Regions from separate parts of the Cytobacillus sp. T106 genome, predicted to be linked through region 2. Evidence: riboswitches for the same ligand, from Rfam matches in the RefSeq annotation. Region 2 holds a riboswitch; each other region holds the start of a gene.
What was found. Region 2 has a riboswitch for thiamine pyrophosphate ahead of thiT (energy-coupled thiamine transporter ThiT). Riboswitches for the same ligand answer to the same signal wherever they lie in the genome.
Positions count from the first base shown of each region.

Region 1: it holds a riboswitch for thiamine pyrophosphate, as region 2 does, so the genes downstream of both, ABU165_RS24245 (thiamine phosphate synthase) here and thiT (energy-coupled thiamine transporter ThiT) in region 2, are expected to answer to the same signal.
Region 3: it holds a riboswitch for thiamine pyrophosphate, as region 2 does, so the genes downstream of both, thiW (energy coupling factor transporter S component ThiW) here and thiT (energy-coupled thiamine transporter ThiT) in region 2, are expected to answer to the same signal.

Region 1 covers NZ_JBEUMK010000025.1:38,051-45,448, forward strand. Annotated here, with positions in the region: gene ABU165_RS24225 (hypothetical protein) at 1-389, shown strand, start outside; gene ABU165_RS24230 (hypothetical protein) at 638-922, shown strand; gene ABU165_RS24235 (DMT family transporter) at 1,108-2,034, opposite strand; gene ABU165_RS24240 (Lrp/AsnC family transcriptional regulator) at 2,219-2,713, shown strand; TPP riboswitch at 2,779-2,880, shown strand; gene ABU165_RS24245 (thiamine phosphate synthase) at 2,943-3,608, shown strand; gene thiO (glycine oxidase ThiO) at 3,592-4,743, shown strand; gene thiS (sulfur carrier protein ThiS) at 4,740-4,943, shown strand; gene ABU165_RS24260 (thiazole synthase) at 4,945-5,712, shown strand; gene ABU165_RS24265 (thiazole biosynthesis adenylyltransferase ThiF) at 5,709-6,731, shown strand; partial or broken gene ABU165_RS24270 (hypothetical protein) at 7,167-7,398, opposite strand, start outside.
Region 2 covers NZ_JBEUMK010000007.1:64,162-71,559, forward strand. Annotated here, with positions in the region: gene ABU165_RS14105 (DUF6044 family protein) at 1-528, shown strand, start outside; gene ABU165_RS14110 (glycosyltransferase family 2 protein) at 548-1,585, shown strand; gene ABU165_RS14115 (GtrA family protein) at 1,539-1,961, shown strand; gene ABU165_RS14120 (HAD hydrolase-like protein) at 2,060-2,776, shown strand; gene ABU165_RS14125 (NUDIX hydrolase) at 2,754-3,212, shown strand; gene dnaN (DNA polymerase III subunit beta) at 3,255-4,433, shown strand; gene ABU165_RS14135 (helix-turn-helix transcriptional regulator) at 4,590-4,826, opposite strand; gene ABU165_RS14140 (hypothetical protein) at 4,938-5,183, opposite strand; gene ABU165_RS14145 (hypothetical protein) at 5,403-5,642, shown strand; TPP riboswitch at 5,720-5,818, shown strand; gene thiT (energy-coupled thiamine transporter ThiT) at 5,890-6,492, shown strand; gene ABU165_RS14155 (ABC transporter ATP-binding protein) at 6,710-7,398, shown strand, end outside.
Region 3 covers NZ_JBEUMK010000006.1:192,036-199,433, reverse strand. Annotated here, with positions in the region: gene ABU165_RS13630 (acyl-CoA reductase) at 1-971, opposite strand, end outside; gene ABU165_RS13625 (LuxE/PaaK family acyltransferase) at 934-2,037, opposite strand; gene ABU165_RS13620 (solute carrier family 23 protein) at 2,000-3,355, opposite strand; gene thiW (energy coupling factor transporter S component ThiW) at 3,321-3,872, opposite strand; TPP riboswitch at 3,951-4,061, opposite strand; TPP riboswitch at 4,298-4,408, opposite strand; gene ABU165_RS13610 (DedA family protein) at 4,465-5,070, opposite strand; gene ABU165_RS13605 (hypothetical protein) at 5,293-5,559, shown strand; gene ABU165_RS13600 (manganese catalase) at 5,634-6,479, opposite strand; gene asnA (aspartate--ammonia ligase) at 6,695-7,398, shown strand, end outside.

The DNA.
Region 1 (7,398 bases), on a different contig from region 2:
AAGAAAGTGCAACATTAGTTAGAGAAGTTGTTGTTACAGACGATGGACAAAAAGGGGAATTTGTTTTTCGTATCGGAGATAACGGTAAACTAGGATTTGGAGAGTATGGGTCTTTTATTGCAGGTCAGGCACAAAAATATATGTGGCATTTTTGGGGAGATGAGAAAGTTCTAACTAAACCATTTAAAGTAATGGGAATCAGCAAAGAAACAGGTGAGGAAATAACAGTCTTCCAATTACCAGCCAGTAATAATCTTGTACCTAATACTGGAGCAGATCATCATCTTCCATCGTCAATGATGCTGCCAAGCCAAGGATTATGGAGATTAGAAGCCTATTTCGATGATAAATTGTTTGGGAATGTTGTTGTTAATGTTGAAGAACAATAAGTTTAACGAAAGGGTGGGTTAATCCAGGAAGGATTAACCGCCTTTTTTGTTGAAGTCCTTATTGAGCTAACGGGGCAGGTTTGTTGAATAAGAAAAAATGTTTTTTTTATAATTCAATATGGAAAAATTTATTAAAGTTGGAACTTTACTTCGAAATAAGATGTCTAATAAAAAGTAATGCAAAAAAATTGAGATGATGCAGATTGTATTATTACATGACAAAAATAAAAATAAATGGGGGTATAGGTATGTGGTTAATATTAGGGGTTTTTGCAATAGTATTAACTGTTATAAATCTTTCTTTGTATGCAGCAGGAAAGGATTATAAGCTTGCTATGGCGATGGCATTATCATTTACAGCATTAACAATTTGCGCAGATTACAGTTATTTAACTCGGTGGGTAAATGCGGAAGATTGGGCGGCTTTATCGGATGTAATACCTGGTATGGCAAGGGCATTTTGGTTTCTGACAATTGTTTCTATCTTGCTAAATATAGCACCTATATTCTTAGAACGAAAACGTAAGAAATAATGACTTATTATGTAAGTCTTTATGTATGACTAACGGGTAAAAAAGAACGCTTGGAATATCCATAATCCAAGCGTTTTTCTATGCTCTTGCATTGTTATTTATAGTGCTGAACAAAGTGCATCTTAGTGTATATTTTACCTTTTCTAACAGTGGAGTAACTATTTACCTTTTTGTTCATCCCTTTTCTAGTCTATAGCTGTAAGGGAAGCTTCCGGTTTGCCGCGTAGGCTTTTTCTTTGCCGCTGTGCCTGAAGGCGGGTAAACAGATAGCAGCCAAGGATGACGATCATGCCTCCGAGAAACTGGATTGCTTCAAGCTTTTCTCCGAGCAGCAGAAAAGCCAGGATCGCAGTGAAAACAGGGTTGAAATTCAGGAACACTCCTGCGGTGACAGCCCCGATTTTCTGGACCCCTTTATTCCAGAGCACCATGCATACAACGGTTGAAATGAGCCCGGTATAAAGCATGGATCCTGCAAAGGACAGATCAGGATTTTTGATTTGGAGATCAGAATAGCTGAATGGAAGCAGGATGGCCAATCCGAAGACCCCTGAATAAAAGGTCGACATGATCGGAGTAGTATATTTGCCGGCCCACTTGCCGAGGACTGAATAGATTCCCCAAATGCACACCGCTGCCATCATCCATAAATCCCCTTTATTAAACGTCAAAGACAGCAGCATTTCCAGATGGCCTTTGGTAAGGACAAGCAGGACGCCGAAGAGTGAAAACATCATGGTCAGAATCTGCGGCAGGTTAATCCTGTCTTTTAGAAAGAGTGCTGAAAAAACGGCGATTGAAATAGCGTTAAGCGTTGAAATCAGTCCGACATTTGTGGCCGTTGTTTCTTCCAGCGCCCAAAATTGAAAGATATTGAACAGCACTACACCTGTGATGCCCATCAGAATCAGCGGGACAAGCGATTTTGCAGGAGGCAGAAGCTTTTTTTCCTTCCGCAGCACGATAGGCAACAGGAAGATCACAGCAATGATCCATCTAAATGCGGTCAAGGCCACAGGGGAAGCATGCTCCACAAGCGACTTGCCTACAACAAAATTCCCGCCCCACAGCAGGGAGGTGAGAAGCATCAGGCATACATATAAAGCTGGCATAGGAGCAGCTCCTTCGATAGTTATTGAATTAATTTTAACATTTTCTCTTTGTGTTTTAATGATTATTTCGTACAATAGAGTAAATTTGAAATTTTATTAAGAGCAATTGTGTTTTTTGTGAATGAAATTAAATTAAGGATAGACTTAAACGGAGTTGGCGGAATAATCATAAGGAGGCTGTAAGATGGAATCGATTGTGAACAAGGTGCTGGATGACGTGGACTTAAAAATCCTTGATCTGCTCCAGAAGGATAGCCAAATAAGCAACGCTGAGCTTGCCAGGAGGGTCAGCCTGTCTGCCCCCGCCATTCATGGGAGGGTCAAGCGGCTCGAAAATGAAGGCTATATTGAGAAGCAGGTGGCAATTTTAAGCCAGGAAAAACTGGGCTTTGATCTGCTCTGCTTTATTTTCATCAGCACTAACATCCATCAGGCGGAAAAGCTGGAAGCACTGGAGGGCACGCTGGTGGATATGGCTGAGGTGCTGGAATGCCACTGCCTGACAGGAGAATATGATTATATCTTAAAAGTGGCCATCAAAGACCGGAAAGGGCTGGAACGGTTCATCCGAAAGCTGAATCAGCTCGGGATCACGAAGATACAGACAAGCCTCTCCTTGAGGGAAGTCAAATATTCAACGGTACTGCCGATTCTGCCTGACGGAGAAAAAACAGTCTGATTCAGATTTCGGGTTCTCCCTGCTGATCGTGTATGCTAAAATAAAAGAGAACAATTGAATAATAGAATTATCACTAGGGGAGCCTGCAAGAGGCTGAGATCAAGCATTTGAGACCCTTTGAACCTGATCTAGTTCATACTAGCGTAGGGAAGTGTGCCGAACGGTTATAAAAAGTACATATTTTTTTAGCCATAGATCATTAATCAGCCACTTTCCTGCGCAATGGGGAGTGGTTTTTTTGCGTCGTTTACAAGGTTGGCCCAGCAGGGATAAACTGCAGCTCCACGCCATTTCTGCAGGACAGCCGGCGGAGGAATTTATCAGGATAGCTTCAAGCATCTCGCGGAATGTGGACTATATTCATATCAGGGAGCATCACCTGACAGCGGCTGACATCTACGAGATGGGGAGAATTCTGCTGGAAAAGGGAGTCCCGGGGGAGCAGATCATCATTAATAACAGAGTGGATGCAGCGGCCGCATTGGGAGTGAAGGGAGTCCAGCTCGGCTATCACAGTCTTCCGGTACGGGAAGTGCGGATAACATTCCCTGGCCTGCTCATCGGAAAATCCGTCCACTCAATTGAAGAAGCTGTTCAGGCAGAAGAGGATGGCGCAGATTATGTCATGTATGGCCACTGTTTTCCGACCAGTTCCAAGCCAGGTATGGAGCCAAGGGGCCTCTCCAGCCTTGAGGAAATGACAGGAAGGCTTTCTATTCCGGTGATAGCGCTCGGGGGAATTTCTCCTGACAATATGGAACAGGTGATAAGGGCCGGAGCTTCAGGTGCTGCTGTACTCTCGGGAATTTTTAAAGCCGTCAGTCCGGAGGAGGCAGCCGGCGCATATAGGGTTGCACTGAACCGGGGAGGAGGCAGATATGAAGAAAGTTTATGATGTGATCATTGCCGGGGGCGGCATTATAGGGTGCTCTATCGCCTATCAGCAGGCGAAGCTTGGCAAGCAGGTGCTCATTCTGGAAAAAAGGGAGCTGTGTTCTGAAGCTTCTTCTGCCGCAGCCGGAATGCTCGGTGCCCAGGCAGAAATAGATGAGAATCTATCAATGCTGAAGCTGGCCCTGAAAAGCAGGGCCATGTTCCCTGACATCATCCAGGAGCTTGAGGATCTGACAGGAATCAGCATCGGCCTTGTTAATGAAGGAATGATAAAAATTGCTTGGGATGATGTAGAGGCAGAGGTCCTTAAGAAGCAGGTCAGATTCCATAAAGAATGGGACGGACAGGTAAGATGGATGGCTCAGGCAGAAATCTGCGAAAGGGAACCTCATCTCTCCCGGGGGCTCGCAGGCGGCATGCTGATTCCGAATGACGGCCAGCTGAATGCACCGAACCTGGCGCGTGCATTTGCGGTGGGGGCAATGGCCCGAGGTGCAGTTGTGCTGGAAGGGACGGAGATCGAAGACTTCATATTTGATAAAGAATCCGTCGAGGGTGTGATGACCAGCAAAGGAAGTTTTTATGGAGAAACCGTGATTGCTGCCGCAGGTGCCTGGACGGGAGAGCTGCTGAAAAAGGCAGATCTTGAGCTTCCTATTTTTCCTGTGAAAGGGGAGTGCCTCTCGGTCATTCCTGAAGGGCCTTTGATACGGTCGACGATCTTTTCCGATTCTGGCGGGTATCTTGTGCCCAAGAAGGATGGCCGCCTGATCATAGGTGCAACAAGCTATGAAAATGAGTTCAATCCTTCCGTTTCGTTTGGCGGAGTCAGGATGCTGGCCGAACGGGCCTATAAGCTGCTGCCCCAGCTCGCATCGGCACGGTGGGAAAAGGCATGGGCAGGAATCCGGCCGCAGACAGGTGACGGCCTTCCCTATATCGGCTGGCACCCGGCCTATAAGGGCCTGTTCATTGCAGCCGGCCATTACCGGAACGGCATCCTGCTCAGCCCAATCACGGGAAAAATGGTTTCTGATTCTATTGAAGGAACCGCAGCCGCAGAGGATAAGGAGCTTTACAGAGAATTTGAGATTGAGAGAGGTTTGAAAAAAGTGCAGGAGGGGTGGATTCGTTGAAGCTTCATGTGAATAGCAGTGATATCCTGGTGCCTGGCACCGTCAAGTCGGTAGGGGATTTACTGGAACATTTGAAACTGAATCAAAAGGCGGCGATTGTAGAATTGAACGCCGCTATTTTGGAAAAAAGCCAGCATGCTGAAACAGAGCTTGCAGAAGGTGATCGCATAGAAATCGTACATTTTGTAGGAGGCGGATGAAATGCTGAAAATCGGAACATATGAATTTAACTCAAGGCTATTGCTCGGAACAGGGAAGTATCCGGATTATGAAACGCAGAAAATGGCGGTCAAAGCATCACATACAGAGGTGCTGACTTTTTCAGTACGCCGCATGGATATTTTTGACCCGGAACAGCCGAATCTGCTGGAGGAGCTGGATGTGGAAAACTACAGGCTGCTCCCCAATACGGCGGGTGCAAAGACAGCAGAGGAAGCAGTCCGTACGGCAAAACTGGCAAGGGCTTCAGGCCTTTGCGACATGATCAAAGTCGAGGTGATCGGCGATATGAAAACACTGCTGCCGGATCCGATTGAAACCTTGAAGGCGTCCGAGGAGCTCTTAAAGGAAGGCTTCATTGTCCTTCCGTATATTTCGGATGATGTGATGCTGGCGAAAAGGCTGCAGGAAATGGGCGTGCATGCCATCATGCCGGGAGCATCGCCAATCGGCTCAGGCCAGGGAATCATCAATCCCCTCAATCTCAGCTTTATCATTGAACAAGCTGAAGTCCCTGTCATAGTCGATGCCGGGATCGGCTCCCCTGCAGACGCGGCCCTGGCGATGGAGCTCGGAGCGGACGGGGTCCTGCTGAACACGGCTGTTTCGGCCGCCAAGGATCCGGTCAAGATGGCCGAAGCAATGAAGCTTGCCGTGGAGGCGGGGAGGCTTGGCTATGAAGCCGGACGCATGCCAAAGAAAAAGTATGCTTCTGCAAGCAGTCCGATGGAAGGATTGAGCACTGTTTGAACGGCAGATACTCCAGGCAGGAGCTCTTTGCCCCGATCGGCGCCGAGGGGCAAGAGAACTTAAGCCGGAAGCATGTTCTGATCATCGGTGCCGGGGCACTCGGGAGCGGCAATGCCGAAGTGCTTGTGAGGGCTGGAGTTGGTAAAATTACCATCATTGACCGCGATTATGTAGAGTGGAGCAATCTGCAGAGGCAGCAGCTTTATACAGAGGAGGATGCGGCGGGGAGGGTCCCGAAGGCAATAGCTGCAGGCCGCCGTCTTCAGTCGGTCAATTCATCGGTTCAGATTGAGAGTATCGTAGGTGATGCCGGGCCTGAAGAGCTTGAGGCTCTCGCTGGCAGCATCGATCTGATCATGGACAGCACCGATAATTTTGACACGAGGATGGTCATCAATGACATTGCGGCCAAGCACTCAGTCCCATGGATCTACGGAGCCTGTGTAGGAAGCTATGGCATCAGCACAGCCTTCCTGCCCGGCGGCGAGACACCGTGCCTCAGCTGCCTGCTCGAGCAGGTGCCGGTCGGCGGGGCGACCTGTGATACAGCGGGGATCATTGCTCCCGCAGTCGGGATGACCGTCGCCTATCAGACGGCCGAAGCACTGAAAATATTGGTTGGAGATTTTAAGTCGGTGAGGCGGAAGCTAGTTACCTTTGATTTGTGGGAAAACCAGTTCTCAGCGGTGTCTACAAGCACCTTGAAAAAAGAAGACTGCCCTTCCTGCGGGGTGAATGCTGTGTATCCATATCTTGCTTATGAAAATAGGATGAAGACAGCGGTTTTGTGCGGGAGGAATACCGTACAAATCCGTCCGGGTGCTGGAATGGTGATTAGCCTGGATGCTGCAGCAGAGCAGCTTCGGCTTGCAGGCGGGATAGTAGAAAGAAATCCATTCCTGCTTTCTTTTGAAAAAGACGGTCAGCGGCTTGTTCTTTTTAAAGACGGACGGGCGCTGGTTCACGGAACGAAGGATATCCAGGAGGCGAAGCGGGTTTATCATCGGTATTTGGGGTAGTTTGGGGGCTGATTTGGCTGCTTTTTCTATGAGGATGGGGTTAGCTGGGGTAGTTCAGGGGAGGATATTTGCGAGTTCTGGATTTTATTTGCGGGAATTTGAATATATTTGCGAGTTTCGGAGTTTATTTGCGACTTTTAAATTATATTTGCGACTCCTCCCAAGCGCAGGTTTATGCGGCAAACCGGTTATTAGCAACTTTTGGATTTTATTAGCAACTTTTTGAGTTTATTAGCAAGTTTTCAATTTTACTAGCAACTTTCGCAATATACTAGCAACTTTCCCATTTTATTAGCAACTCGCCCCTCAAACAGCAAATCAAAAGGAGCCCTGCCGTCGCAGAGCTCCTTTCTTTTCGTAAGTTAACCGGATTCCTGCACCAGTCTCTTCTGAAGTCGCGAGTTTCAGCAGGTACAGCGCTGGAAGTTTGTAAGCTTACATCAGGTTTTCGAGTTCAAGACCAAGGTCAAGATCTAAACCTAATGAAGAGAAGTCTTCCTCTTCATATTCGCTGGACATGCCTGCAAGGTGAAGGCCAAGCTTTGCCCATAAAATAGCTTCTTCTTCATCGCTTAAAGAGGCAAGTCCCAAATCAGTCATTGCATCCAGGCGGGAAGCAGAATAATCTTCGTCATCATTATTCATAGCAGAAGCTGAAAGTCCAAGC
Region 2 (7,398 bases):
CTTTTGCTTGGAGCTTTCAATGACGAAATTATTTACAGCAGAAAGCCCTCGGTGAAAGAATTCTACGCAGAAAGTTTATTCGAAGAAATAGGAAATTACATAGACAGGCCAAAGGAGGATTACCGGGTTGCAAGCATAGGCATCCATCCGGCAATTGCCCAGTATAACGGCTTTTATACGCTGGACACGTATAATAATTTCTACCCGCTCACCTATAAGCACCAGTTCAGGAAAATAATTGCGGAGGAATTGGCAAAAAATAAGACCATTCGCCGCTATTTTGATGAATGGGGAGGGAGATGCTATATCTTTACAGCAGAACTGGGGAAGCATTATATGTTCAAAAAAACTTCTGATAAAAAGCTCAAAAATCTCAAATTGGATACTGCTGTTTTCAAAGAAATGGGAGGTGAATATTTTTTTTCTGCCGTGCCGATTATGAACAGCATGGAAAACGGTCTGGAGCTGGAGAGAGAATTCACATCCGGGGATGCTGCCTGGAAGATTTATTTGTATAAGGCAATATAGACATCTAGGAGGAAGCAGAATGACTGAAACTATATTAACTATCGTTGTACCCTGCTATAACGAAGAAGAGATGCTGGCATATACGATGGCGGAACTTGGCAGGCTTCTGGAGGACCTTGAAACTGAAGGACTGATTTCCAGCTCGAGCAAGCTTCTGTTTGTTGATGACGGGAGCAGGGATAGGACATGGAATCTCATCCATAAAGAAAGCCTGAAATCTGAACGGGTGACAGGGCTTAAGCTGTCCAGGAACTCAGGGCACCAAAATGCCCTTTTAGCAGGAATTTTCACCAGCATGAAATCTTCGGACTGCATTGTCACGATCGATGCAGACCTTCAGGATGATCCCTGTGCCATCAGGGAATTTCTGGTTAAATATCATGAAGGCTGTGATATAGTCTACGGAGTTAGGAGTAAAAGGGAAAAGGATACTTTTTTCAAACGGGCGACTGCCCAGGGTTTTTATAAACTGATGGCAAAGCTTGGCGCCAGCCTGGTCTATAATCATGCTGATTTCCGCCTCTTAAGCAGGCGCGCTGCCGAGGAGCTGGCACATTTTGGGGAGGCAAATATGTTCCTGAGAGGCATTATACCCCTGATCGGCTTCCGCTCAGACCAGGTCATGTATGAGCGGAAAGAGCGGATGGCCGGGGAGACGAAGTATCCGCTGAAAAAAATGCTATCCTTTGCCCTTGATGGATTGACTTCCTTTTCGGTGACACCGATCCGGCTCGTTTTAATGGCAGGTCTTGTATCTTCTGTAATCAGCATCCTTTTTGGGACTTATTTTCTTTTTCTAAAGTTTACCGGCAGCACTGAAGCCGGCTGGACATCTCTCATTTCATCCATCTGGCTCATAGGCGGAGTGCAGCTTACCGCAATAGGAATGATCGGGGAATATATAGGGAAGATCTACAAAGAAACTAAAAGGCGGCCAAAATTCATAGTCGAAATTGATACCTACACACTGCCTGCGTCACTTCAGCTGAAAAACAGGGAGATGGAGCAGGATGAAGGATTCAGCATCAAGTATCGCCAGCTTCCTGAAACCAACTGATACACTTGTCCGGTTCCTCCTTGTCGGCCTAATCAATACACTGATCGGGCTAGGCAGCATTTATATTCTCCTGTTGGCAGGGACAGGGTACTGGTTCTCCACGCTCCTCGGAAATGCTGCTGGTGCTGTGACAAGCTATTTTCTTAATAAAGCTTATACATTTAAAAGCTCACAGCCTTTTATAAAAAGCGGTCTTCTCTTTGCGAGCCTTGCGGCAAGCTGCTATTTTATTTCCTACAGCCTATCAAAGAAGCTGGTATTGATTTTGGACAATCATCTGGCATTCTATCCAGAAACGGCGGCAGTCCTGTTGGGAACTGTATTATATACAGTGTTGAATTATTTGGGACAGAAATATATTGTATTTAAAAGGTAGGCAGCTTCCATTAATAAGCTGTCTATTTTTTTCCCTTATATAACTCCCTGAATGTTTTGATAATTATGGTAATATTAAGTGAGGGAAAGGAGGAATACATGAAACCATATTCGCTTATTATTTTTGACCTTGATGGGACCCTTTCAGATCCATATCCGGGAATAGCACGCTCGATCAGGTATGCTTTAGAAAAGATGGGGCGGCCTGTTCCGCCCGTGGAGATTCTCAAACTTTTCATCGGCCCGCCTCTTCACCATTCCTTTCAGGAACATTGCCTTTTCAGCAGAGAGGAAGCAGACGAAGCGGTGCAGTTTTACAGGGAGAGATACACAGAAAAAGGATTATATGAAAACGAATTATATCCCGGAATATCAGAATTGCTTTTATCATTAAAAGAAAAAGACTGCAAACTGTGCGTCGCCACCTCAAAGCCTATAGCGTTTGCTGAAAGAATTTTATCTCATTTTCAAATCTCACATATTTTTGATTACATAGAAGGTGCTTCGCTTGATGGCAGCTATTCGGATAAAAAGGATATCATATCATCCGTGCTTCTGCATTTCAGGGAATATGAAAAGAAAAATATTTTAATGATTGGTGACCGGAAATATGATGTGATCGGCGCAAATCACTCAGGCATTGATTCAGCTGCTGTCCTTTACGGATATGGTACCGAGGATGAATTCTTTCAATCTGCTGATGCATCGCCGACTTATTTGATTCGGACGGTTGAAGAACTATATAGCAGCTTCGGTGTTGAAAGAAAATTTAACATAAAGCAGAGGTGTGAAAGTGACGTTCATAGTAAATGTTGAAGGAGCAGTCCACAGAGGAGGTAAATGGCTGATCGGAAAAAGAAGCAGCCAGGAAAGCCATGCCGGGGGAATGCTGGCTCTGATCGGAGGCAAGGCGGAGAAGGAAGGTCATTCCACAGATGTTTTGGAAAGAACAGTAAAAAGAGAAATCCTGGAGGAAACAGGTGTACTGATTAAAGATGGAATGGAGTATGTATGCAGCAGTTCTTTCATTACGGATGACGGATATCATGTGATTGACATTGTTTTTCTGTGTGAATACAAAAGCGGTGAAGCCAGTCCAGTTTGTCCTGATGAAAACGAGGAAGTGATGTGGATGAGCATCAGAGAAATCCTTGAACAGCCGGATGCACCTGAATGGCTGACGCGGAGCCTTACGGCTGCAGAAGATTTATTGCGGAAAAAAGAAATGTCTAAAAGAGGCAGGCGGATTTAGCAGTGAAAGAGAGCTATTCTCATATCAAAGGAGGTGGACCTGATGGAATTTAAAGTAAATGGTGAGAGTATTTTTGAAAGCATCAGTGAGGCGGCAAGAATCGCAGGGGGAAGCCATAGTGCCGCTGGCAAACTCGTTATGATAGAAGCACACAGCGGAGGCCTTTCTGTCTCTTCCGGAAACGGGGACCGCTCTGTGATCTTTGAGCACCCATTAATAAACTGCAGGGATTCTGGCCTGGATATATTGGAATATGGAAAGCTGGCAGCTGATGGAAGAATGCTTTCTGAAGTCATCAGGAAAATACCTGGCCGTTTAAGCATCAAAGCTTCCACTTCACATAAAATCCTGATTAATTCAATGGACAAGCAGATTTCCGCAGCGATTGCGGGTTTCCCGTTAGACCAGTCTGCTGATAGAGCAGATGCAGAGTTTCCTTATATATATACTTTGAAAGCATCTGATCTTGCAGCAGGATTGAGGAATACAGCTGCATCTGCGGCCAAAACAAGCTCAAGGCCAATCCTGGAAGGCATCAATCTGGCATTTGATGAAAACGGGCTGACATTCACGGCGACAGATTCAAGCCGGCTTGCCATGTGGAAAGCTGACGGCTCTGCTGGGTTCAGCCAGTCATTTACTCTCCCGGCAAGAAATGCAGCAGAATTGCTCAAATTGATAGGCAAGTCACCAAGTGGAGAAGCAGCCATTTATATATCTGATTCACAGGCCGTATTCGCCACATCAACATTCCGTTTCTGCTCTTCGCTTTTGACCGGCAGATTTCCCTCTTCTGAGAAACTGAAGCCGGAAGGGTGCAAAACAGAGTTAGTCATCAATAGGAAGCACCTTCTTCAAGGTGTCAAGCGGACAATGATATTTGCTGGAGAAAAAAGAAGCTCTCTTGTTTCCATCCAAGCCAAGGATGAAAACTCCATCACTATATCTTCCCCAGTGTCTGAAATGGGCATGATCGAGGAGGTGCAGGAATTGCAGAGCATCAGAGGAGAAACAGAAGCTTCAGCAGTAATAAATGGGAGTTATCTGGCGGATGCGCTGATAGGAACAGAGTCAGAATATATTAAAATAAGGCTTTATGGGACAATGAAGCCAATCCTAATCTCTTCCCCTGGGGAGGCAAACTATTTTCACCTTATTTCTCCTGTCAGGACTGCATCAGGGATGTTCCTTGGCAAGGGACAGGTTCAGAATCAAGATTAAAACTGAAAGGTGAGAAAATCAAATCTGAAGGGGATCTGAATACTAGTAGAATATTATTAAAAGAGGGAAATCTGTTGCGCTGTATCAAGTAATCCAGCTGGAAAACGGCCAAAGCGGGGAGGGCTAAGCAGAGGTATTTCCTCCCATCCAGGCTTTTTAGCTGAAAGGAGGCATACCGCGGCCGATTTCCTTAATGATGCTGGTAATGGATTCAATATCCTGCGCTTCAAGTCCGAACGCATTTTTAATCTTTTTTTCTATATTGTCTGAAACATTGCGTTTCCCGATTTCAATCAAAGCAACCAGTGAAAAGCTGCAATTAATCATTTTGGCGAATTCACGCTGTGAAAGATTATAATTCTTTCTGATAAACTTAATGATTTCTTTATCCAAGGTTAAATCTCCTTTTTTCTTTTATTTTCATATTATAAAAGAAAGTGAAGAACATCACTAGTGAAATATAAAAATAAAAGAAGGAAGGAGAAGAAAAAAGCGGCTTTTGAGTTAAAGCGGCTGCTTGGCTGGCTGATCTGCGCGTGGTATCCGGCTATAAACAAACCACATGTTCAGAAACTCGACTTTAAGCTTCTCGCCGGGCTTCAATTTTTCAGTTTCATTGACCACAACAAGCTTCTGACCTTCCAATTCCACTGTTTTTTCATCCACTGCGTCAGCGATATAAACCTTGAAAATAACTTTATTGAACCAATATGGATTCAGCCTGCCTTTTATATCAAGGATATTCTTCATCTTAAAGCCTCCTTCCTGTATGCATGTAAAATCTGATTATTTGAAAATTTAAACAGTTACCAGAATACTTCATATATTAATTGAATACCCGATTAGATCATATAAAAACCAGTAAAACTGATGAATTGAATAGAACATACGTTCTGTAATATACTAAAGTATGGACGGGAAACAACTTTTCCTGCCTGGAGCTTAATCTGTACTTAGAGGAAGGATCATATGAAAAAATGCCTTTATTGCCAGGCAGCGGGGGACCTGATCCCCCTCAAGGAGTGGAACAGGGACCGGACGATTTATTATTGCAGCAAGCATTATGAACAGGTGCTTAAGTTCCAGGAGAGAGAACAAAGGGAATTTGTCGACTATTTCAGACAGCACCCTAAGCTGCTGGAGTATCTCAGCAGCAAAAGTCTTGAACTTTATGAAAAGCTCGAAAAAGAGAAAGGAGGACCGGCATGACAAAACGATTTTTCAGAATATGCTCTTTTCCTGCCTGATGGAATGAGATATAATGCATTATAGTATTAATTACATAACGTAACCACAAGGGGAGCTTAATGCTGAGAGTGAACTTTTGTTCTGACCCTTTGAACCTGTTAGATAATTCTAGCGCAGGGATGTGGATGGATGGGTGAAGGTATGCCCGCTTCCTGATCAGTTCTCCCTTGAGGTTTGCGTTAATTCGGACAAAAGGGGAGAATTTTTTATGAAAAAATTAGGGCTGGTTGCCTTGATTGAAGCATCTTTTTTTGCAGCATTCGCTGTTATTCTTGATCTGCTTCCTTCTATTAAACTAACGCCTGCAATATCCATTTCCATTGCAATGGTGCCCATCTTCATACTTTCATTGCGATGGGGCTGGAAAGCGGGCTTCATTTCCGGATTCTTATGGGGGATTCTCCAGATTGTCATGGGCGACGCCTGGATAGTGACGCCCCTGCAGACTTTCATTGAATACTTCGTTGCTTTCGCCTTTATTGGCTGTGCCGGCTTCTTAGCTCTTGCCCTCCAAAAAAGCCTTGCTGAAGGCAGGAAGGGTAAGGCTCTGGGATGGGCAGCTGCAGCCATTTTCCTTGGCAGTGCGGGCAGATATTTCTGGCACTTTCTTGCAGGTATGATTTTCTTTGGAAGCTATGCACCTGAAGGGATGTCTCCTTTTGTATATTCTCTCATGATTAATGGGATAACGATGCTCGGGTCAGCTGTCTTATGTACAGCCGTATTGTGGCTCCTCCTTTCTGCAGCGCCGCGCCTGGTACAGAGGAAACAGGTATATTCCGCTGCGGAAGAGCATAAATTGGCGAACTGATAACCATGTGCACAAAGCAGTCCCTTCTGGCGAATCGGCCAGAAGCGACTGCTTTTGTTTTTAAAAAAGGGAAATTGAAGAGAATTGCTGAAAAATGCTTTCATTCGACAAATTTTGGTATATAATAAGTTACGCTATTATACTAAAGTGATAAACTGGCCTACAAGGCTTAACTTCTAGAGGTACATCGACTATTAATATAGTAAAGGAGATTGAAATGACAGATAAGTTTATTATCCGCTTTGAAGATGTTACAAAACAATATGACAATGACAGTCCGGTTCTGGACGCCGTCAGCTTTGATATAGAAAGGGGAAAGTTCTACACGCTCCTTGGTCCTTCAGGCTGCGGAAAAACGACGATCCTGCGCCTGATTGCGGGTTTTATCGAACCGACAGAAGGATCCATTTTCTTCAATGGACAAAAAATCAATAAAGTGCCTGCCAACAGGAGGCAGGTCAATACCGTGTTCCAGGACTATGCACTTTTCCCGCATTTGAATGTATTTGAAAACGTGGCATTCGGATTGCGCATCAAAAAAATGAAAAACCAGGAAATCAATGAGCAGGTGAAAGAGGCGCTCAAGTTTGTCAACCTGGAAGGATATGAACAGAGGGAAATCAAAGAGATGTCAGGAGGGCAGAGGCAGCGTGTCGCGATTGCGAGGGCGATTGTCAATAAACCGGAAGTCATCCTGCTGGATGAGCCCCTTTCTGCACTGGACCTGAAGCTGCGTACAGAAATGCAGTACGAGCTGCGGGAGCTTCAGAGAAGGCTTGGCATTACGTTTATATTTGTCACCCATGACCAGGAAGAGGCGCTTGCTCTTTCTGATGAAATCTTTGTGCTGAACAAAGGCCGGATTGAGCAGAGCGGAACGCCAACTGATATTTATGATGAGCCTGT
Region 3 (7,398 bases), on a different contig from region 2:
GGCTCAACCGTCCCTCCTTCTTCTATGTAAACGGATTGCGGAGAGAGACAGCCCTGCTGGTCATAGATGCAAATGTCTTCCGCAAGCCTGCGGGCTGTCCTCGCATACAGATCAGGAGTCAAAGCTTCTTTTCCGATCATGCTGATACTGATTTTATGCCCGTATGCCAGAAGGCGCTTCCCTTCAGGAAGCCTCTTTTTAATGCTATTCACTGTTTTGTCTGATCCATATACAATAACAGCTTGGGCTGATTCAAGAGCCGGCGCTTCCATTTCGGAATTCCCGCCATGCCATGGAAGAACCGCTGCGGCCTCTGCAAGATTTTCATCTATTTCTGCCAGGGATTTCAGAAATAAAACCGGCAGGACGGGCTCAGAAAAAGAAGTTTTTCCAAGGTGTGCAGATTTCATGAGAAACCCCATGATCAGGCTCCATAGCTGGACACCAGGAACATTGCCTGAAAACACATGGAAAATCAGATCTGGCCCATAAGCCCGGCTGAGCCCGCCGGACTTTCTTGGCCGGAATTCATCCAGCATTCCCGGAGAATCAAATTCTTCTTCCAGGAAGCGAAAGAGCTCTTTTTTTCGGAATGTCCTCATATACCTTTTCAGCTCCAGCCGGATCATTTCACTGTCATAGCCGGTGACGGCAGGAAGAAGCTTTTCGGCTAACTTTCTCAGATGAAAATCAGGATTCAGCCATAGCTGGACCGCTGCATCAATTGTGCTGACTATGCTTGAAACCGGCAAATCTTTGAGGTATTGGCTGCGTTTTTCCAGTACAGCTTCAATTGTATGTTTCATTTCTTCGCCGCTGAGTTCGGGATATCTAAGCGAGAAAGTTTCTCCTTCCGCGTTATAAATCTTCTCTTTTACAACAGCTGGCTTGATTGATGACGGCAAATGGAAGATATCGACTGTTTCCGCCATCTTACCGGCCGCCCTTTGAGAGAAGCTGGTCGGCTGCAATGGAGCAGCCTCTTGCCTCAGAACCCTTTACTCTCCCGAGCAGCCTGAATCCATGCTCCGTTTTCATACCAAGATCTTCCGTCAGGACGGCCAGGCAGGAATTCCAGTTCGCCAGGTCATAGTGGGCAAGCACTCCCGTCTCTCCTTCTTTTACCGGTTCAAAAGTGGCTGGGTCCAGCACTCTCGTCTTCAGCCAGACCGGCCCGCTCTTATCGGTTATTGCCTGTTTTCCCGCAAACCTTGAATGAATATTCTGGTCATAGATCTGAGAGCTGAGCTCCGTCATGCCGTACATGTTTATCTGCAGATCCTTTTCTATTCCAAAGAAACGTACATAATGTTCAGCCATTTCTTCCGGGCTTATTTCCTTTGCCTGGCCTTTGAACCCGCCGGTATCAAAAATCCTGCTGCCCTCATGCATTAAAAATGACTGATTATTTTCTTTCAAAAAATCAAAAAAATGAACATAAGCATATGTTGCCCCCATGATCAGTACAGGTTCTCCCCTTTCTGACATCATGCCGAGCGACTCTGCTGCTCTCTGAAAGTCAAGGCCTTCTCCATTGTGAAAGAAGCGGCTGTACTCATTGCCGTAATAAAAGACAGCATTGGTAAGGTAGCGGGAAAGGGAAGAGTTTTTGTTATACTCATCTGATGGTGACAGTACAAAAATGGCCATCTTTTCCCGGTCAGGCAGTACAAAGTTTTTGAAAGGGCCTTTCATGGAGAGATCCCACAAGGATAAATCCGGATGAAAGTTCTTACCCTTAGCATCAGGATTGGTCGTCCCACTGGTCATAAAGACTGCCTCCGCCTCTTCAGCCGGTTCGCAGGTTAGTGTCAGATCTTTAAAACCATGAACCGGCATAGGGGGAATTTCTTCCCATGTGTGCACTGTAAAGGGAGTCTTCCTTTTAGCCTGGCAAAAGTTTTTATAAAATAAGTTATTCTCATACTGATAGCTGAAAAGTTTAAGCGCCAGTCTGCCAAACCTCTCATCAGAATCTTTCCCTGCTTCGATAAAATCTTTAATTTCCGCTATCAAACTGATCGATTCTTTTTTCATCACTTGCCGCTCCTTTCTTAAACAGATTTGGGAGATTGACTAAAGACAGCTGAAGAAAGATGCTAGTGAATGCTCCGATTAAGATGCTGTTCGTCAGGAATGTCCCTGCAATTCCTGACGCATTCACAGCATATGAAGGCAGTGATATGGCCAGCAGCATGGAAAGCCCGACAATCATATAGTTGATTTGAGTAGCTTCCGCCTTTGCCAGAATCGAGATCCCTGTGAACACCAGCGTTGCGGCAGCCGGCAGGAAGATTCCGCCGACAACCGGGGCCGGCGTCAGAGCCAGGAGTTCGCCCGCTTTAGGCACAAGCCCGAGCACCAGGAAGATGACAGCAGCAGCCATGACCGGGTATCTTGAGCCAACCCCGGTCAAACGCAGCAGGCCGACATTCTGCGCATAAGCTGTCGTCGGAAATCCGCCGATCAACGCTGACACAAAAGAGCCCGCCGACTCTCCCGCAAAACCGCCGCGGATCCTTTTGGCTGTCAGCTCCGTTTTCAGCATCGCAGAGGACGCCTGATAAACGCCCATTGCCTCTATTACAGCCACAAGATACGCAATGAAAAAGGTCAGGAAGGCTGCCCATTCAAATGTAAGTCCATACGGAAGCAACTGTGGAAGGCCAAACCATGCACTTTCCTTGATCATGGCAAAATCAGCTTTTCCCAGCGAAAAAGCAAGTGCATCGCCTGCAATCAAAGCAATCAAAAACGAAAAAGACTTCCAAAGGCCTTTTCCGAACAAAGAAAGGCCAAGGACAATCAAAGCTGTTGTTATCGACAGCAGCAGGGTTGATGGACTGGCAAACCCTTCATCACCCGGAGAGCCTCCCAGAAATTCATGCAAAGTGAACCCGGCAAGCGAGATCCCGACTAAGAAAATGACGGTCCCGGAGATGACTGGTGTGAACAGGGCCCTCAAGCGCCCAAGCACCCCGGTTATTGATAAAAGGAACACAATGGCGGCACTCACCAGGATGCCCCCGGTTGCTGCAGCAAGCCCATTCGCCTTGCCGGCTGAAATCATAATTGCATCAAATGCAGCTGACGGTCCCTGAATGATCGGCAGGCGGACCAGCTTTGTCGCCTGTATAAAGGTGACAATACCGGCTGCAATGAAGATGCTGTTCACCATATTAGCCGATAATGCAAATGGCAGTCCGATCATAGCTGCCACAAAGATGGGATCCAGCCAGACATTCGAGACAAAAACGTGCTGGAGCCCATATAAAACGGTTTTTCCCGGCGGAAGCTTTTCTTCCAATCCTATTAATATCTCATCCGTGCTGGATTCTGTTCTTCTTTCGTCCATCTTCATTCTCCTCATCCTTTAAATTGACCTGTTCGAAAATCGGTGTCCGTTTTTTCTTCAGAATGGCCAAAATAATGATTCCCAGTAGGGCTCCGGCAGTCGAACTGAAGATAAAGAGCGGAATAAAGCCGAATAGTGCGGCCTTCTGCCCCATGATCATGGTGGCAAGCGGATATGAAAGGAGCGCACCGATGATGCCGGTGCCAATCACTTCCCCAGTAAAGGCCATCGACAGCTTTTTTGTCCTGCTGTAGAGAAGCGCTGCAAGCAGCGCACCTGCCATGCTCCCTGGAAAAGCAAATACTGAGCCGGTTCCCATTAGATTCCTGAGCAGCGATATACATAACGCCTGTGCCACGGTGTAATAAGGGCCAAGCAATACGGCTGACAGCACATTCAGCAGATGCTGGACCGGGAATACTTTTGTAAAGCCAAGCGGAATATACAGCATGCTGCCTGACAGCGTTCCCACTGCAGCCATCATTGCAGCAGCAGTTAATCTTTGTGTTTTACCCATACAAAAATCCCTCCATGCTAATTTGCACTGAGGGAATGGAGGCGGAGGGGTTAACATGCCGGCTCTTTGCCAGCCGCAGCATAAAATCCAGCACTTCCCTCCGCCGGCATAACCCGGATCAGGTATAAGGGTCAGGGCCGGAAAAGGCCCACTCTCAGCCGGACTCCTCCGGCTCCCCCAGTGCTTTTATGTATTAACTTATCTTGGATATAAGGCTGTTTAGACCTTTAACGGCCTGGCTTAGAGTTTTTAAAATGAAGTGCCGGCCATTTTACCGTTAATTCCTGCTGGTAAAGGAATCTATCAAGAAGGAACTGATATAGGCTTCCAATCAATTTTACGATTACTGCTCTTTTGATCCCCACTAAAAAAGCCCGGTCCCCATATGAAAGAAGGACCAGGCTTTTGCACACATAAAAAAAGTACTGTTGCTCATTCTACTTTCCTACGCTGGCATGATCCAGTTCAGGTCCAAAGGGTTAAAAAACATCGGTTTTCCTCTCAGCCCGCCTGTGCGGACACCCCTAGCAGTCACACAATATCCAATTAAGAATCATCATAACTTTGTTACTGTCAAAAGTAAAGACAATGTTTATTTCTTCCTGCGCCTGATCAAAAAGAAAGCTGCGCCAATAACAGCCGCCGCAATCAGCATATACACCACATTAGAATACATATCCAGATACCCCACTGCCGTTTCCCATGAATCACCAAAGGCCGCTCCAATATTTACAAGGATTGTATTCCAGATCAATGTGCCGATGACTGTAAATAGCAGAAACAGCGGAAAGTTCATTTTTGCCATCCCGGCAGGAATGGAAATCAGGCTTCTTACCAGCGGGATCATCCGGCATATCAGAATTGTCCAATAACCGTAGCGGTCAAACCATCCAAAAGCTTTATCTAAATCAGCCTTTTTCAGGCGGAGTATGCCTCCCCACCTGTCTATCATTCTCTCAAACCTGTTTCGGCTCAGTAAAAGGCCCGCCCCGTATAGCAAAGCAGCGCCCACTGTCGAGCCAAGGGTAGCCGCTGCAATCGTTCCAATAACAGTAATATTTGTTTGTGCCGTCATGAAGCCGCCAAATGTCAATATAATTTCAGACGGGATAGGGGGAAAAATGTTCTCAAGCGCAATCAGCAGGAAAATTCCTGCATATCCGAATTGTTCAATCACATCTTTAATCCAGTTCTCCATAATACCTCCCAAGACGAAAAAGCATATCAGTTAATTAACGTTAAATTCTGATTCCATCCCTTCAGGAAAAGGAGATTTCCTATAAGTTCAGGCCATTCAGATGAAATTAGAATAACTCATCCTGAAAAATAATCAAACAATAACTTGCACAAGACCAAAAACAAGAACATTCGTTCTTGAAGTGCATATGTTTTATGGAGACTCTTAATGAGGAGGATGTCCATGAAAGCTATCCCTGATGCTTTTGCCTGCATGGCACGTTATCTTATGGAGGATGATGAAGCATCTGCAGAATTGTGGAATAAAGTACTCCTTGCTGCTAAAAAAAACGGGTTGGGAAATGACGAGGAAGCTATATTGCCTGCTGCTGTAGAATCATTAAGGGTACTGATGAGGAAAATGAAATCATCCCAGCCTGCAAAAAGTCCTGCCGCTTATTTTTACGTTGTCATAGATCGCAAGCTAAAGCTGCTGAAGGTACATTTTTAATTTTGTTAAGAACTTACCTGAGCCGAAAAAAGATCCGCCAGTGATTAGGGGCGGATCTTCTCTTTTATGCGTAATTAAAATTGGGATGGAGGCGGTGTCTGTCCAGACGGCATTGTTCCATGAATATAAATCGGGCCTGGCGCCAAAATTGGTATCTGCCCCATCGGCTCCGGGTTTTCAATATATTCGAACTGCCCCTGTCCATCCATGCTCGGCCCTTTTGCCCATCGGCCTTCTGCACTGTCTGTCCCTTTTGAGCAGTTCATGAAGGAATAAGATACTTCCTGCTTTTCCTGCTGGCGGTTGAATGTGCCTGGCACAACCTTGCCGTCCCGTGCTTCAAGCTCTGAGATTGCTGCGAGCCATTGGTTTTGGTGCATAGTGTCACGGGCAATCAGGAAAGACAGCATGTCTCTGACCCCGCGGTCTTCTGTCATTTCATAAAGACGGACCGCCTGAAGGCGTCCTTGTGATTCGGCATTAAGGTTCGCGCGGAAGTCAGCCAGCAGATTCCCGCTTGCCACTGTATAGCGGGCTGTCCAAGGATATCCCATGCTGTCGTCCGGCTTCGCACCAAGACCGGAAACAATCGCGTGCTGCACGTTCATTCCGCCCATTGCAGCCCTGATGATTGGATCCTGTGCTGCTTCTTCCTGTTCTTTAACAGGCGCTTTATCAAGCAGCTGCGCAATCATTGTAGAAAGCATTTCGACATGTGCAATTTCCTCAGTTCCGATATCGAGCAGCATATCGCGGTACTTTTGGTCAGCCCGGCAATTCCATCCCTGGAAAAGGTATTGGATCATAACGCTGATTTCACCGAATTGCCCGCCAAGGATTTCCTGCAGCTTTCTCGCATAGACCGCATCCGGTTTTTCAGGCTTTGCATTGTATTGAAGTTCTTTTACATGGTAAAACATGCTGGTCACCTCTCTTGTCTTTTAGTATCAAGGATAGCTTTACCAATTGGCCGGGAAACATGCTTGCATTTTGACAAATCATACTCTGACATTCATTAAATTGGTACAGGAACAAATGAAATTTCCTGACATAAAGTATGAAGCGGCCTATATACATGGCAAGAAAAGTGAAAACGGAGGTGCCCGTCATGAATAACCGACTGCCTGTCCCTCATTTGTATGCACCTGTATTGAATTTAATTGACACCGAAAAAGCATTGAAAAATGTGAAAGACTGCTTCGAGAAAGAGCTCTCTGAAAGGCTGAACCTTACAAAGGTTTCAGCGCCGCTGCTTCTTGAAAGCAGGACCGGCATCAATGATAATCTTAATGGGGTCGAGAGGATGGCCACAATTGAGGCCAAAGACCTCGCGGAAACTTTAGAAGTTGTCCAGTCACTGGCAAAGTGGAAAAGAATGGCCCTTGCCCGGTACGGTTTTTCAGAAGGAGAAGGCTTGTATACCGACATGCGGGCAATCAGAAAGGACGAAGAGCTCGATCAGCTGCATTCCATTTATGTAGACCAATGGGATTGGGAAAAGGTCATCCCGAAAAATAAAAGAAACAAGCAGACACTTAAGGCTGAAGTAGTTTCCATTTATGAAAGCATAAAGGAAACAGAAAAAAAGCTTTTCTATTCCTGCTCGCATTTGGTGCCAGTTTTGCCAGAACAAATATGCTTTATTACGTCACAGCAACTAGAAGACATGTTTCCCGATCTCCCTGCAAAACAGCGTGAAGACAGGATAGCAGAAAAGCTTGGTGCCGTCTTCATCATGAATATCGGCGGCTCTCTGCTTTCAGGCAGCAAGCATGACAGCCGTTCCCCGGATTATGATGATTGGAGCCTGAATGGCGATCTGATCTTCTGGTACGCACC